DNA from 4 places in the Paenibacillus sp. FSL R5-0486 genome. Region 3 is predicted to be linked to each of the others. Evidence: riboswitches for the same ligand, from Rfam matches in the RefSeq annotation. Region 3 holds a riboswitch; each other region holds the start of a gene.
What was found. A riboswitch is a leader RNA that binds a small molecule or an ion and turns the genes downstream of it on or off. The one in region 3 is predicted to bind cyclic di-AMP.
Positions count from the first base shown of each region.

Region 1 (4,204 bases), 3.2 Mb from region 3:
AAAAACCTTATCTTCTCCTGCTTCAATCACCTGTAAACGTATGGATTTCAAATCATATGTACTCATACCCATCCACCTATCCTTTTCTATATGTTATGTATGGAGGAATTATGGCTGTCATAAGATAAATCCGCAATGAAACTTCTCACACTACGCATATTTTATGGAACCCCCGGGCATACCAAGGAGAACGTCATTTTGGAAAAGGAGGCCGTTATTATGCGCGTACGCCTCATTATGCTGATGGTTATCGTTATTTTTCTCGGGGGATCTCATGCTCCAGTTTCATCGCGGGATGTTTCAAGCCCGCCAAGTGAATCAGTATCAGGTTCGGATTCTGCGGAAGAAGAACAACTGACATTGGGACAATTACGTCAAAAATATGCCGATACGTTCAAAACCAATGGTCCTTCAACCAAGAAGGTTGCACTGACTTTTGATGATGTACCTGATCCACGATTTACTCCACAAGTACTGGATGTATTGAAGAAATACAATGTCAGAGCTACATTCTTCATCGTGGGTAGTCGTGCTGAGAAACATCCGGATCTGGTGAAACGCATCGTTAAGGAAGGGCATATGGTTGGTAATCACAGCTACAATCATCCTGAATTCAGTAAACTGTCGATGAATGCCTTTCGCAAACAAATTTTACATACCGGGGATATTATCCAACGTTTGGCAGGATATACGCCCAAGATGATTCGGCCACCTTATGGAGACATTAATGAAGAACAGCTGAGATGGGCTGCCAAACAACACTATAGCATTGTGAACTGGAACGTAGACTCCCTGGACTGGAAAGGCCTTTCAAAGGAACAGGTGAAAGATAACATTCTTTCTGCCGTAAAACCCGGCTCCATCGTTCTGCAACATGCTGGAGGCGGTGTAGGGTCAAACCTGAACGGCACGATTGAGGCTTTGCCTGAAATTATTGAGGAACTACGTAATCGGGGATATGAACTGGTCACCTTGGACGAAATGCTGGGATTGCCCAAGGCCAAAGATTAAGATGACCGTGGTAGAAATAAATGAGAATATTAAAAGGGTGCTGTTCAATCGCGAATTAGCGACTGGCAGACACCCTGTTTGAATTCATTTTAAATGTTCTTTTCTCTCTACTTCAGAATGTACAGCTCGATATCCTGAAAACCAAATGAGCTTACAGACTGTTTGCTACCCGGGATAAAGATATCAATCCGGTGACCTTTGATTGCACCGCCCACATCCCGCGCTGTGGCTACAAAAGCTTGTTTTGGCAATCCTGGATGGCTGTGACCAGTTACCAGTACTTTGGTTCCAAGTGGAATTACACTTGGATCAACTGCAATCGTACCCAGTTCAAGGTCATTTCCGAAATAATCGACTGCACCCCAGCCTCCATTTTCAGACGGATCTGCAGAGTATGCCGTTGCTTTTACGTTCACAGCTTTGCTGTAATCGAATGTTTTACCCCAGGCTTGAACAACTTTGTTATCTGCGTTGACGTCCAAGCTTGCTGTAGCAACAGTCTTCGCTTGGGTCTTGCTCTCCGTTGCCGCAGCGGCTGCTACATTGTTTGCCTTACCGGGAATCGTAATTTTCAAACCACCATAAATGTTGTAAGCCGAAATGTCGTTGTTTGCTTTAATTAACGTGTTGAGTGCTACTCCATATTGTTTTGATAAGGTGTAGAAGGTATCCCCTTCTTTGGCCACATGAACTGAATCGGCGTGAGCCGGAACGGCTTGAATGAGCATTGCTGTTGTCATTAATGCTACTGCTGTTTTGGCTATACGTTTCTTGTTAATCATGGTCTTCCTCCCTCATTGTGCCTGCGAAGTTAGTTGTCGGATTCGGATGAGGAGCCCACCCTATAGGTTCTTCGTTACATTTGAAACGTTATGTACCCAATTCACCCCAAGCAGTGTGCTGTAGATCTTTCCCCCTGCACAATCTGCATCGTTACATCCCCCGCACTCCCTATCCGGAAGTTTCGGCAGAGTTCAATATATCACAATTTTGTAACCTGAACTTGTAGTAATTCTTACCAAATGGTTTTTAGCATGTAAGCATTTGTAAGAATACTGGTTAATTCAGAAAGTTTGGTTGACCCGATTCCTTTATATTTGGTAACAGAATAGTTACTTTTCCGAATCCATACGTCATTATTATCCATAAAAAATAGCGTTACCGACTCGAAGTCAGTAACGCTATTTGATCACATCGTTTAGAGTACTTTCGCAAGAAAATCACGTGTACGTGAATTTTTGGGTGCTCCAAACACCTCATCAGGTGTTCCCTCTTCCACAATAACCCCGCCATCCATGAACAAGATGCGGTCTCCCACTTCACGTGCGAAACCCATCTCATGGGTTACGATGACCATCGTCATTCCGCCTTCTGCAAGACGTTTCATGACATCCAGCACTTCGCCGACCATCTCAGGGTCCAGTGCCGACGTAGGCTCGTCAAACAGCATCACATGCGGCTGCATGGCCAATGCTCTAGCAATGGCGATCCGCTGTTTCTGTCCACCAGACAGCTGATTCGGGAATGTATCTTTTTTATCGTACAAGCCCACGGTGTTAAGCAGATCAGAGGCAATTTTCTCCGCTTCCTGAGTGGATTGTTTCTTCACTTTAATCGGAGCAATCGTGATGTTTTGCTGTACCGTTTTGTGTGGGAACAGGTTGAAGTGCTGGAACACCATGCCCATTTTCTCACGAGTTGCGTTAATGTTATGCTTGGGGTCCGTGATTGACACGCCTTCAAAATCAATCTCTCCTGAGGTAGGCTGTTCCAGCAGATTCAGACAACGTAAGAAAGTACTTTTACCTGAACCGGAAGGACCGATGACCACGACAACCTCACCTTTGCCAATCGTCACGTTAATGCCCTTAAGCACATCGTTATTTCCATAAGATTTGTGTAATTGTCTAACGTCTATCACTTGCACTCAACTTCCTTTCCAGTCGTCCCAGCAGCTTGGACAAAATGAACGTCATTACAAAGTAGATGGCTGCTGCAATCAAAAATGGACTCAACCCTTGGTACGTAATGTTCTTGACTACACTTGCCTGATACATAATATCCACCATACCGATAACGGAGATAATGGAGGATTCTTTGATGATAGTTATGAATTCATTACCGATCGCTGGTAATACAGCTTTGAAGGCTTGTGGCAATATGATATAACGCATCGCGGCGCCTCTTCCCATACCTAATGAACGCGCTGCCTCCAACTGACCACGATCCACACCTTGGATACCTGCACGGAAAATCTCCGCCAGATAGGCACCACTATTGATTGAAAGTGTAATGATACCTGCCTGAAGTGCAGTGAAGTTAATGCCAAAGCTCAGGGAAAAACCATAGTAAATAATCATCAACTGTACCAACATCGGTGTGCCACGGATCACTTCAACGTAAGCCGTACCGATCCAGCGCAAGATTGCAGCGTCATGCAAACGGAACAAACAGATGATCAATCCAATAATTACCCCGAAGATAACCCCAAGTGCAGACAACAGAAGTGTGTATCCTACACCTGTAGCATAGAAACTTTTGTACTCCCAGAATACTTGGAAAATATTTTGTGATTTGTTCGCTTTATCCGCCATCAAGAGGCTGGCGTCCGTCACCATCTGATTGATTTTATCTTCGCTTTTCAGTCGCTCCAGTGTTCCATTTACTGCAGCTAGCAGCTCGGTATTACCTTTACGAATCCCGATTGCCGCTTCTGCTTGCTCTTCGTCCGGAACAGCAGCAGCAAGTCCAATGATATCGTCCAGATAACCTACAGCAACGGTATCTTCAACGATTGCCGCGTCAATGCGTTTTGTTTGCAGTTGAAGCACGATATCCGAGATTTTATCCAGCGCAGTAAGCTTCGCTCCTGGAATACTCTGTCCGATCGTTTCCTGAATGGAGCCTTTCTGAACGCCAATCTTCGCATTTTCAAGTTCTGCCATGGTTGGATATTTGTCTTTATCCACATTGCGAACCATAATCACTTGTTTTGATTTATAATAGGTGTCGGAAAAATCGATACTTTTCTTCCGCTCATCCGTCGGCGTCATACCTGAAATCACCAGATCAACACGCCCGCTCTGCAATGAAGGCAGAAGACCGTCGAAGCCCATATCCTCAATCACAAGCTCAGCGCCAAGATCTTTGGCAATCTCTTTGGCGATCTCAATATCGAAACCGACGATTTCAT
Region 1 is NZ_CP150237.1:4,059,628-4,063,831, forward strand. It holds gene MKY01_RS18015 (hypothetical protein) at 1-66, opposite strand, end outside; gene MKY01_RS18020 (polysaccharide deacetylase family protein) at 220-1,011, shown strand; gene MKY01_RS18025 (3D domain-containing protein) at 1,119-1,793, opposite strand; cyclic di-AMP (ydaO/yuaA leader) riboswitch at 1,796-1,991, opposite strand; gene MKY01_RS18030 (amino acid ABC transporter ATP-binding protein) at 2,210-2,932, opposite strand; gene MKY01_RS18035 (ABC transporter permease subunit) at 2,919-4,204, opposite strand, start outside.
Region 1: linked by a shared signal. The riboswitch ahead of MKY01_RS18025 (3D domain-containing protein) and the one ahead of MKY01_RS00150 (3D domain-containing protein) in region 3 are both predicted to bind cyclic di-AMP.

Region 2 (4,204 bases), 2.3 Mb from region 3:
CGCCACGACCGCATATTGTATCTCCGTCATCGATATCGGCGACAAGAAATAATATATCATGCGTAATCTATCATGTCAACACTGAAAATAATAACAATAAAGCCCGAATCAGACGTCCATGTCGATTCGGGCTTTACCTTTAACTGCTGCTAATAGTTTGGTTCATTAATACGGAAGCATACTACAAATTACAGCTTGGAAGGCCAGTTGCCATACCATGCATAACCGCCTCTTCTTTCTTTATCAATATCACTTAATTTGTATTTTACTACCCCGTCACGACCAATAAAGATTGGTTTATCCGTTCCGATCTCATAGAAGCGTGCCCAAATTGGTGCAGCTTTGGAATCAGCGATAATTTTACTATCTCCATTAGCTCTTTCATACTTGTAACCCGTAATTTTCACTTTGTTAAACCAAGCCTCCGCTCCTTTAATGGATGCGGTAATTTTAGCGTTAGCAGGTCTGGTTTTTAGAAATTTAACAATCGTTACACTCTCTCCAGCTGTCAGCGATGGCACTTCGTAGATTCTTGCGCTCGCTGGTTTAAGAGAGCTGGAATCATGTTGTTGTCCCCATGCTGTCAGCTTACCACCTGAAACGACCTGTGTATTCAGAATCGCCTCAACACCTTTGGCAACTGAATTTTTACTGCGGTTAGCAAGTGTGCTGTCGATAAATGAGAAATCACCTTTGCGTGCTGCTACTTCATCCAGCATGATCATTACATTAATCATGGCATCATCATTGTAAGTGATGTGCTTGTGGTATCCGGAGCTTTGGTAAACTTGTGGCCACCCGCCGTTTGAATACTGCATGTTGATCAAAAAGTTAATTCCTTTGATTGCAGCTGTGGAGTAACGCGGATCATTCGTCTTTTTAAATTCCTTCGCCAATCTTCTAATTTCTGAGTATGTAGCCTTGTTGTCTATCGTGGACTTTGCCCACTCTCCACTTGTCTGTTTATAATCTTTTCTCCAACCTCCATCCGGTAGCTGGTTCTTCAAAATATCAGAAATACTCGCTGTAGTACCCGACGCATCTGCAGCAGATACCGTCCCTAAAGGGAGAACTGCCATTCCAACTACTGAGAACACCATCGTACATGCCAGGACAAAAGTAATTATTTTCTTCGCTTTCAAATGTAACACTCTCCTATGTTCGTTTTTATAAATCTTCCACTTCTACTTTACCTATGATATACGCCCCAAACCTCCTTTATTTGTATTTATCGCATAATAAAATCAATTTTAATCCAATATGTGGATTGGATAATCAGATAATATGCAAAAAAACGATTTTTGTCAATATATGCAACTTAATGAATATAATCTCTCTAATTCTACATAACGGGATAGTTCTTTTAACTCATGACAAACCTATTTATTTATCCAAATTCGTATTAAACGAACCAATAATGACGTTTTTGTCATGAATGATACCCAAACTTGATCCCTTCTTTCATATAAAAACCTTAATTCCGCTAACATTGAGGTATTACGAAGGGTTTTAAATGGGTTTGACAATTACGCATTTATGCAATATAGTTTCAAATAGTTACAAAAACTTAATTATTCATTGCCGAGTTTCATGTTTGAAAACGGGGGAACCAATTTGGGTGAATTATTCTTATACATAGGAAATATAGGGAACCTTCTACCGAACCCTTAGCTAACTCCGTAGGCATCGAAGGGAGAACATTGATTTTGAAAAAACTGATTATCTCCATTTTTGGAGCAGCTGTATTATTTACATCCGGGGCAACAAGCACAGAGGCAAGCAGTATCAACTCCGTAGTGAACAACATGACAGGTATTCCTTACAAATGGGGTGGCACAACTGTAGCCGGCTTCGACTGTTCTGGTTTTATGAGATATCTTTTCAACAAATACAGCATTGAATTGCCACGTACTTCGCAGCAGCAAGCCAAAGCAGGTACTCCCGTATCCAAGAGCAATGTTCGGACAGGTGATCTCGTGTTCTTTAATACAACAGGCAAAGGCATTTCACATACAGGTGTATATATCGGCGGCGGACAATTCGCTCATGCCTCCAGCAGTAAAGGTGTAAGCATCACGAAGTTATCGAATCCATACTTCAATGATCGTTATGTAACAGCACGTCGGGTAACTGGACAGTTTATGTATGATAAAATGTTAGGTAAAATGTGATTCACATACAAAAAGGCATCGGTTATTAACCGGATGCCTTTTTTGCACTTAAAAATGTATGTTGCATTGCTTACTAATGCAGCGCCTTCTGCACTCGCATCGCACCCTGAGACAGGGCATGTCCTCCACCAACAGCTCCAGCCACGGCTACGGTCTCCATAATCTCCTGATCTGTTGCGCCCTTAGCACGGGCTTCTTCTACATGGTAGAAGGTACATACCTCATTGTTGGCGAATAATCCAATGCCAAGCGCAATTAGCTGTTTTGTCTTCGCATCAATCACACCAGGTTGGAAACATTCTCCAGTAAACTCATGATACGACTTCACCACACCTGGCAGTACATCGCTTAATGCTCCAATCTGATCCTTGTAGGCATGAACTTTATCATTCATCAATGTCATGGCTTGTAGCACACCCTCTCGGCTATAGTTACAGATCTTCCTCACTGTACCTATCTTCTCTCCCCAGTGAGCCAATTATGCCAAGAAATCATGGTAATTCCAAACATTTAACGCTCATGGCCACTGCCATAATTATCAGCTGTTACTCACTAAGTGGACTCTGGCGCGGCTCGCTGAACAGCTGATAGCTGTAACCTCGGTCCAGCTTAACGACACGTCGATTCTGACGACGGATAAGTACCTGCTCGCCATCCCAGGCAACCACAATCCCCTTCACGTCGTTCGATTCCAGCTCGTCCCGTACGACTCTAACTTTCTCACCTGACAGACGCAGGGCGTCCAATTCTGTATCACTAATCATCTTCATGGCTCCTATATTTCAAATTTATTTACAAAAAGAGACCTAAATGAAAAGTCATTTAGGTCTCACGTGACTGTATTGGACTGTCATGTCATTCGAAATTATGTCCCGACTGAAAGTTACCGCTGCGCGTGCTCTTTGCTGTCGTTCTTCTCGAACCAAAAATCAAGCACTTTGGCGGACATCACACGTTCTTCAAGGTACTCCACTTGATGCGGTGTAAATTGTTCTTTCCAAGAGAAGGACAACTCTTCGCACAAGCCTACAATCGTCAGTAATTCTGACCAGGCAACATAGCGTTTGTACCAGAAAAATTGAGGATGTTCAATCATATAGGGATAAAGGTCATCGAATTCCGTATGTTTACAATCCAGGGCACGTTCAAAATGAACTTTCGATTCCGCCAGCTTATCATTAAAAAATTGTTCTGTTGCCGGTTGGTTCCCCATGGTGTTGCCTCCTCTCCCTAACATAACCCCATTATAAATGAAATCGGCGGTCATGCAAAGGCATAGTTCAAAAAATAGGCCCTATTCCTTTAAAATGTCACATTTCGTTATCGTCAAATTGTACTGTTCCATCGTTCAGGGAACGAATGCGTACCAAGGCTTCCACCGGAATACCCTGTTCACGAATCGTGCGTGCCCCTGCCTGGAAACTTTTCTCGACCACAACGCCGAATCCGACGAGTTCCGCACCGGAACGCTCGATAATTTTGATGACGCCACGAGCGGCATCTCCATTGGCAATAATATCATCAATGAACAAAATGCGGTCATTCTCATGAATGAACTCGCGAGATACCATAATGTCAGTTACAATTCCTTTGGTAAAGGACGGTACACGTTCACAGTAAGCATCAGGATCAGCCAGAAGTGTTTTTTTGCGACGGGCGAATACAAGTGGCACCCCCAGTTCATAGGCTACGGCAAACGCAACCGGAATCCCTGAGGATTCTACCGTGATTACCCGAGTTACTCCACTTTCACGAAAACGGGCAGCGAACTCACGTCCCATCTCCATCGTTAATGCAGGATCAATCTGGTGGTTCAACAGACCATCCAGCTTTAATACTTGATCCGAGATAACCACACCTTCTTGTAAAATTCGTTGTTTCAATAATTCCATGATTTGACCTCCCAAGCCTATCCTATGAGGTAAAAGTATCATATATCTATCTATAAGTTCAAGCGAAATTGCCTTGACGCTGTCCTTGGGACGCATTTCAAGCCAAAGCTCATTATCGATTGTCATGACTTTCGTGGGTCA
Region 2 is NZ_CP150237.1:2,345,732-2,349,935, reverse strand. It holds tRNA gene MKY01_RS10675 (tRNA-Leu) at 1-12, opposite strand, end outside; gene pelA (pectate lyase) at 189-1,151, opposite strand; cyclic di-AMP (ydaO/yuaA leader) riboswitch at 1,570-1,701, shown strand; gene MKY01_RS10665 (C40 family peptidase) at 1,707-2,171, shown strand; gene MKY01_RS10660 (carboxymuconolactone decarboxylase family protein) at 2,245-2,574, opposite strand; gene MKY01_RS10655 (hypothetical protein) at 2,717-2,935, opposite strand; gene MKY01_RS10650 (hypothetical protein) at 3,055-3,384, opposite strand; gene MKY01_RS10645 (xanthine phosphoribosyltransferase) at 3,482-4,063, opposite strand.
Region 2: linked by a shared signal. The riboswitch ahead of MKY01_RS10665 (C40 family peptidase) and the one ahead of MKY01_RS00150 (3D domain-containing protein) in region 3 are both predicted to bind cyclic di-AMP.

Region 3 (4,204 bases):
GTTTTAACCGGGAGACAATTCCAACCACAATGAAACTCGCCGAAACATATGACTTTATATATGCAGCTGTAGGTTGGCATCCCGTAGATGCGATCACAATGCAGGAGGGCGATTTGGAGTGGATTGCATCTTTATGCAAGCATGAAAAAGTGGTTGCGATCGGTGAGATTGGATTGGATTATCACTGGGATACTTCACCAAAAGAAATACAGCATCGCGTATTACGACAACAAATTGCTTTGGCGCGTGAAGTGAACATGCCAATTGTCATCCATAATCGGGATGCGCATGAGGATATCATAAGAATTTTGCGTGAAGAGAAGGCGGGTGAAGTTGGTGGTGTGATGCACTCGTTCTCGGGCAGCTGGGAAACAGCAAAAAGTTGCCTCGATATGGGCTTCCATCTCTCCTTCGGAGGACCGATCACATTCAAAAATGCAAAGCAACCCAAAGAGGTGCTGGAGAAGGTTCCTATGGACCGGTTTTTCATTGAAACAGATGCTCCATATTTGACACCGCACCCTTATCGTGGGAAGCGAAATGAGACAGCGCATGTACGTCTGGTTGCAGAGGCAGCTGCGGAAATTAAAGGCATTTCGGTGGAGGAAATTGCTGCAATAACAACCAAAAATGCCATGGAACGATTTGGGATTCGTTAAAAAAACGAGCAAATGAGGTGAAAAAGGCAGGTAAGCGGAGGTAATTTGCCCTTTGATCCAAATAAATCAAGAATATTACAATATTTTAACCAAATATTCAGAAAAACGTACTTGATCAACGCTTTACAACATGCATCAAAACAGGATATCATCTTTTCAGTGAATTGTTGTGCGGAAAATTGGACAGATGTTCGGGGGATGAACAAAGGGACACTTTCCGATGAAACAACATTACTTTCATGAATCAGTCTCGCTGAGTCTCCGTTAACGGAGAGCGGGGGAACCAATAGGGCTTAAACATCGGTGTATTTGGCCGATGCGCAACGTTCGCTGACCCAAAAGCAGCGAAGGGAACTGCGAAGCCGTATTTGATTTCTTCTTTGGGTCTCGGGGTGAATTCAAGGGCGTCCGCCATGAGCGGGTGACCCAAGATAGGGCGGCTCTCTTTCGCCCGAACCCGACAGCTAACCTCGCAAGCGGAAAAAGAGAGGCAACCTCGTGCATGAATTTCCGATATTCAAAATCATTCGGAAGCCACGAAAGAGTTCCTCTTACACTCTTTCTTTGGCTTTTTTGTTTTTGAATAAAAGAAATATTGTCATCATACGGTAGGTATTCAGGAGGATGACATCATGTTGCGAAGATTGATTCATGGTGCAGAACCGGATTATGTTGGTCCAATCTGTGTTCTGTAGAAAATTTGGTATAGTCACGTCAAAGACATCATGCATTACTTTAGACGGCGAGGCTATGAAGGAGGACGGAGAAGTGGGCACATTCCAACCAGAAGAGACCCATGAGTCACGATCATCCAGTAAGTCTTTCGCGTTGCGGTGGAAGCATGAGAACATGCGTCAAATGGCATTGATCGCGATTTTCTCAATTGCGCTTACAATCATGATCTTGTTAGTCGTTTACGGTCAGGCCGGGAAACAAATTTCACTGGTTATTGATGGCAAAGCTCAGGTGGTAGAGACTCGTACAGGAATGCTTCAGGAAATGCTGGAGGAGCAGTCGATCACAGTCAGCCCTCACGATAAGGTATCCATGTCCATGAATGGGGCGTTAACAGATGGAGACCGAATCGTTATTGAGCGGGCCGTTCCAGTTAACATTACGGCAGACGGAGACACCAAGACTCTGTATACAACCGATTCATCGGTAGAAGATGCAATTCAAAAATCAGGTATTCAAGTTGAAAGTAATGATAAAGTGTATCCGGCGCTTGGAACTGCTATCAAAGCGGAGATGAAGATCCGTGTAGTGCGCGTAACAAAGCGTACAGTGGATGTAGAGCAACCGATCGCTTACAAAGTCATTAAAACGGCTGACCCTAGCTTGTACAAAGGTGATAACCGTGTCGTTGTGAACGGCAAAGAAGGCACAATTGTACAGCATATCGAAAAGGTATTTCAGGATGGAGAATTGGTCTCCAAAAAAATGGTCGGCAAATCTGTCGCTAATAATCGTGTAGATAAAGTGATCGCTGTCGGCACAAAAGCAAAACCGGTCGTGAAAGAACCTGAGATTCAGACCGTATCGGCTCAAACTTCAACAACCAAAAAGGCTACAACAACGAACTCGAAGAAAACATCTGCCTCGGGCAGCAAAGTGATTACCGTATCCGGGACTTCTTTTAAATACTCCAAAGTACTTAAAAATGTATCCATGACTGCTTACTCTTCCGAAGAGCCTGGCATTGGAACTAAAACAGCTTCCGGTACTCGTGTAACGGAAGGACGCACCATTGCGGTTGATCCCAAAGTCATTCCAATTGGCTGGTGGGTATATATCGAAGGTCTGGGATTCCGTCGTGCGGAAGATACAGGCGGTGCCATTAAAGGCAACAAAATTGATGTGTATTATGACAGTGTGAAGCATGCCCTGAATTTTGGACGTAAGAAAGGCAAGACGGTCTACGTGATCGGTCCGGTGAAGCCGGAAGCGAACTAAAATCGTTTTACTTTGAAATGGGAATGCTATAAAATAGTTGCATGAATGATTCATGCGGAATATGCGGCGGAGGAGTCTGAATTCAGTCTCCCCCGCCGTTTGGCAGAGAAGAGGATATTCCTCTTCTTTTTGCGTTAGAAAGGAAGAAATGGAACATGATAAAAGAAGTCATTGTGGTGGAAGGCCGTGACGACACGGTAGCTATCCGTCGGGCCGTGGAAGCCGATACCATAGAAACAGGTGGATCAGCAATCAACCAACGCATTCTGAAGCGGATTGCGCTTGCTCAGGAGAGACGGGGAGTCATTGTACTGACAGATCCGGATCATGCTGGCGAACGCATTCGAAAAATTATTGCGAACAAGGTGCCAGGCTGCAAACATGCCTTCATTCCGGAAGCCGATGCAACGCGCAAAGGGGACATTGGGGTGGAGAATGCCTCACCAGAGGCGATCCGTCATGCTCTGGCGCGCGTACATACTTCATACGAAGGTGCTCCGAGCCTGATCGATTGGGAGGACCTGATCGCGGCAGGACTTATTGTACATCCGCAGGCTGCTGCACGTCGCATGGAGATGGGCAATCTGCTGGGCATCGGATATTGTAACGGAAAGCAGTTCCATAAACGTCTCAGTGTATTTCAGATTACACGGGAAGAATTCTCTACAGCATTAGCGCAAATTGAACGTGAAGGATTGTGAGCATATGAAGAACATGGAAGAGACGATTGAAATTGCAACGCCCAAGCGTACGAAAGAGATTATTCAAAGACACGGATTCTCATTTAAGAAAAGTCTGGGTCAGAACTTTCTGATCGATCAAAATATACTGAACAAAATTGTTAATGCAGCCGATCTGGACGAGTCTAAGGGCGCACTGGAGATCGGGCCGGGTATTGGAGCCCTCACGGAGCGACTGGCTCGGGTAGCCGGTCCCGTCACAGCCGTAGAGATTGACCAGCGCTTGATCCCAATCCTGGGAGAAGTGATGCAGCCTTATTCGAATGTACGTGTTCATCATGGGGATGTGTTGAAGCTTGATCTGGCTGAGTTGTTTAATACGGATTTTGCATCCGTGGACAAAGTCAGTGTCGTAGCTAACCTGCCTTATTATGTAACGACTCCAATCATGATGAAACTGCTGGAAGAGAAGCTGCCGGTAGACAGCATTGTTGTCATGATCCAAAAAGAAGTGGCTGAACGCATGGCTGCTGCACCAGGATCAAAAGACTACGGTAGTCTAAGCATCGCAGTTCAGTACTACAGTATGCCGGAACTTGTGTGTATTGTGCCTCCTACGGTCTTCATTCCGCAACCTAATGTGGAATCAGCTGTCATTAAGCTGAAAGTGCGTGAGCAGCCACCAGTGGAGATTCCGGATGAAGCACACTACTTCGAAGTGGTACAGGCTTCTTTTGCCCAGCGGAGAAAAACAATCTCAAACAACTTGAAGGCACGTTTCTTCACAAAGGAGAACCGGGAACAGGCAGACATTCTGCTGGAGCAGGCAGGTATTCAACCGTCCCGACGTGGAGAGACGTTGAGTCTGCAAGAGTATGCCACACTCAGCACCGTAATGTGGGAAGCAGGGGT
Region 3 is NZ_CP150237.1:32,059-36,262, forward strand. It holds gene MKY01_RS00145 (TatD family hydrolase) at 1-659, shown strand, start outside; cyclic di-AMP (ydaO/yuaA leader) riboswitch at 901-1,154, shown strand; gene MKY01_RS00150 (3D domain-containing protein) at 1,428-2,612, shown strand; gene rnmV (ribonuclease M5) at 2,768-3,313, shown strand; gene rsmA (16S rRNA (adenine(1518)-N(6)/adenine(1519)-N(6))-dimethyltransferase RsmA) at 3,318-4,204, shown strand, end outside.

Region 4 (4,204 bases), 1.6 Mb from region 3:
CTTATTGTGTTATTTATGTGGTGAAGTTCATGGAGGACTATATATAAGGAAGGACTATATATAAATGAATCAAAAAGATCGGCTCTTACCGAAAAAGAGGGGATCAAATCTAATCATATGCAGTTCATGGGTAAAGATGACGAGATTATGCGATTTTTGATGAAAATGCCTAGCTGAAAAAGAAGTATTAAAAAATACTTTACTTTTAGTTCTGAACCCGGTATAATCAATTCTGTTGCCGATTATTTACGACATGCGGTCGTGGTGGAATGGCAGACACGCTATCTTGAGGGGGTAGTGGGCGTATGCCCGTGGAGGTTCGAGTCCTCTCGACCGCATCATATGAACGATTAAAAAGAAGCTTTCCATTAATGGGAAGCTTCTTTTTTTGTCTTTTTCGAACAGTATGACATCAAAGTTGAGAAAAAAAGGCCACCCATTACCGGGGCAATGCTGCTCTACCTTCCGGCTACGGGTGGCCTGTGTATTATTTTTGAAGTAAGTTCTTGATATCTTCTTCAATCTTGTCCGGTGTTGTTTTGGGAGCATAACGTTTAATGACCTGTCCGTTCTGATCCACGAGGAATTTGGTAAAATTCCATTTGATTGCTTTGGAGCCGAGCAGGCCAGGAGCCTCTGTGCTAAGGTGTTGGAAAAGAGGGTGAGCGCTTGAGCCGTTCACATCAATTTTCTCAAACATGGGGAAACTCACGCCATAATTCATCTGACAGAACTCGGCAATATCGTCGGAAGATCCTTTTTCCTGTGCAAACTGGTTGCTTGGGAAACCAAGAACTTCAAATGGAGCATCTTGAAACTTGTCTTGCAATTCTTGCAGACCTTTGAATTGAGGGGTAAGGCCGCATGAGCTTGCCGTATTCACAATCAGGAGCACTTTGTCACGGTAGTCGGACATTTCAACTTCTTGACCGCGAAGGGTATTCACTTTGTAATCGTAGACTGTCATCTAAATCGCCTCCATTTATTTACTCTTATATCTTCTATTATATTGGTTGCAATTAAATATTGCAAAACTAATATGGTGTTAAAAGCATCAAAACAGGCAAGTTGTGCAGAATACGTGAATGAATTGCGAAGTGATTTACGCCAGAGTGAGAATTAGATAGCCTTGAAGAGATGGATAGAGTATAACCTTATTGTAAGCGTTATTATGAACGAGTATTGGCAAAAATCTGCCGATTCGGTGATCTGTAAGGACTTTACACCGTCATGGCGGGGGTGTATGATTCATAACGTAATTTCAATTTAAACTAAATTGTACTTGAAAAACGAAACAAACGATAATATCGCTCGATCTTACCTTAAGATATACGAACGATGTTTTAATCGCTGAGTTTCCATTCATTAATGAATGGGAAACGGGGGAACCAACGGAATGCGCTGTCCAGGACAGTGGGCATTCATGGGGTGAATTTTCCGGTGACAGCCGGAAATAGGGCGACTCTCGCGCCCGAATCCGTCAGCTAACCTCGTAAGCGTTAAAGGGAGAGGCAACAAGCCGTACGCTGGTTCATGGTGTTTTCGCCATGGGTTATTTAAGAAGCGTTCGGGAGGCCTTGGTCCCCCACGCTTCTTTTTTGTTGTCTTTTCACGCCAAGGGAGGAACGAATGATGGATACTGAGATGATCTTAGTGACTGCTCCAAATGAAGCAGGACGCAAATTTATCAAATTGCTGATGTACAAAAAAATGCCGTTTGCCGTTCTAACCAACAGTGCAGGGGAAGAGCGCAGACTCCGTAGAATCGGAGTAGAACATGTCATTCGCATGAATACGGCTGCAGCTCAAAAATGGTTTTTGCCGCAGGGCAGCGTAGGCAACGTGTTTATTTTCGAGAACAGCCTGAATCTGACCTGTCGTTATTTACAGATCTGCCGTTCATGGACATCGAAATCCCTGTGCGTCATTACGGAGCAGAGTCATCCTAAGGGCATCTATCGGGGCATGGGCGCAGACCGGATTGTATATTCGCTCAATGGGGAAGTTGGCTTTCTCCTCAATGGTTAATGCCATAGCTTGTGATTGCTCAGGTGTAAGGTGCCTGTTATAATTGAATGTATCGATAAACGGAAGTTTGAGGAGACTCATGCAGGATGGTGAGTCTTCTTTTTTATGCTTACAAGGAGGAATTGGCGTGCCGGATGTAGGTGGATTGAAATGGTTGTTTTTTGATGTTGGAGATACGCTGGTGGATGAATGGGAGCCGGTTGATGATATTATCGGACAGTTTGTCCGTGAAGCTTGTGCTTTGGGGTATCCGGTGACAATTGAGGCGGTACGCGAACTGTTCGCGAACTGTTACCGAAAATATGAGCAATGGCCTATGAGAGTGGCAATTCGCACATTTGTTGAAGACGAGGGGCATCAAAAACAGATTCAGGACAAGCTGAAGTTTCAAAAAGATCTTGAACGTCCTTTTCCTTCAGCAGATTTTGTTCTTCAGCAGTTGTCACGGCATTATCGCATTGGCATTATTGCCAATCAGAGTCCTGGAACGGAAGAGAGACTGGAGAGTTACGGCTTGCGGAAGTATGTTGATGTTCTGGCATGTTCAGCTGAAGAAGGAGTGTCCAAGCCAGACCCTGAGTTATACGCTGTGGCCTTGAAGCAGGCCGGTTGTGAACCGGAGGAAGCCGTCATGATCGGAGATCGGATCGATAACGACATTATACCTGCTCGGAATCTGGGCATGCGTACGATTCGAATTATGCAGGGTTACGGAAGATTACAGCCAGAACTATCGGATGACAACCGTGCGGATTGGACTGTTGATTCATTGGATCAACTCCTGCCGTTACTGATGCCAAATCAGGATTAGATTCAGATGGTTGTTTATTGGATTGCAACAATAAAGGCTGATCAACTGGGTATAAAATACCGGAGTTGATCAGCCTTTTTAGTATTTAGCCAATTAAAATGAGATTAGAACAACCGGATCGTCTGAATGATCAGATATACATTCAGCACAACGATAATCGCGGCAATGACCCATGAGATGATTTTGAGCCACAATTTGTTGGCGAATGCACCCATGCTTTTTTTATCACTTGTGAACATCACCAGGGGAATTACAGCAAAGGGCAATTGAAGCGACAGCACGACCTGACTCAAAATGAGCAGTTCTTCTGTGCCATGTTCTCCTGCAATGGCTGTCACAATTACCGCCGGGATGATGGCGATCAGACGTGTGACCAGTCTGCGCAGCCAAGCCGGAATTCGAATGTTCAGGAAACCTTCCATAACGATCTGTCCAGCGAGTGTACCTGTAAGGGTAGAGTTCTGACCTGATGCTAACAGCGCCACACCGAACAAGATACTTGCAACCGTAGTACCCAATAGAGGTGTCAGCAGATGATAGGCATCTGCGATCTCGGCAACCTGCGTCATACCAGCACTGTGAAATACAGCGGCAGATACAATCAGGATGGCTGCATTGATGAACAGGGCCAGTGTCAGCGCAATCGTAGAATCCATGGTCGAGTACCGAATGGCTTCTTTTTTGCCCTGTGGTGTCTGTTCGATCTGACGGGTCTGCACAATGGAAGAATGCAGGTACAGATTATGCGGCATCACGGTTGCTCCGATAATACCAATGGCAATATAGAGCATGGCCGGGTTTTGCAGAATCTCAACATTTGGTACAAAACCATGGAGCACACCGCCCATATCCGGTTTCGCCAGAAACAGGTCAATACCGAAGCAGAGGGCGATGGTTGCCATCAGCACAATGACGAGAGTTTCCAAAGCGCGGAAGCCTTTGTTTTGCAGAACAAGAATCAGGAGTACATCAACTGCGGTGATGATAACGCCGTATAACATGGGGATGTTAAATAACAGTTTTAATGCGATGGCAGAACCAATGACTTCAGCCAGATCGGTAGCTGCAATGGCAAGCTCACACAGAATCCATAACATCATAACAACAGGCATGCTGAATCGTTCACGACAGGCTTGAGCCAGATCCCGTCCAGTGACGATACCGAGCTTGCCAGCCAGCGACTGAAGGACAACGGCCATCAGGTTCGATAACAGGATAACGGATAACAAGGTATACCCGAACTGCGAGCCGCCTGCGATATCTGTTGCCCAGTTCCCCGGATCCATGTAACCTACGGCAACAAGGTATCCTGGGCCTACAAAGGCGAGGAATTTCTTCCACCATGCAGCATTCTGCGGAACTTTC
Region 4 is NZ_CP150237.1:1,659,440-1,663,643, forward strand. It holds tRNA gene MKY01_RS07305 (tRNA-Leu) at 256-338, shown strand; gene MKY01_RS07310 (glutathione peroxidase) at 488-967, opposite strand; cyclic di-AMP (ydaO/yuaA leader) riboswitch at 1,339-1,514, shown strand; gene MKY01_RS07315 (hypothetical protein) at 1,630-2,028, shown strand; gene MKY01_RS07320 (HAD family hydrolase) at 2,156-2,839, shown strand; gene MKY01_RS07325 (Nramp family divalent metal transporter) at 2,944-4,204, opposite strand, start outside.
Region 4: linked by a shared signal. The riboswitch ahead of MKY01_RS07315 (hypothetical protein) and the one ahead of MKY01_RS00150 (3D domain-containing protein) in region 3 are both predicted to bind cyclic di-AMP.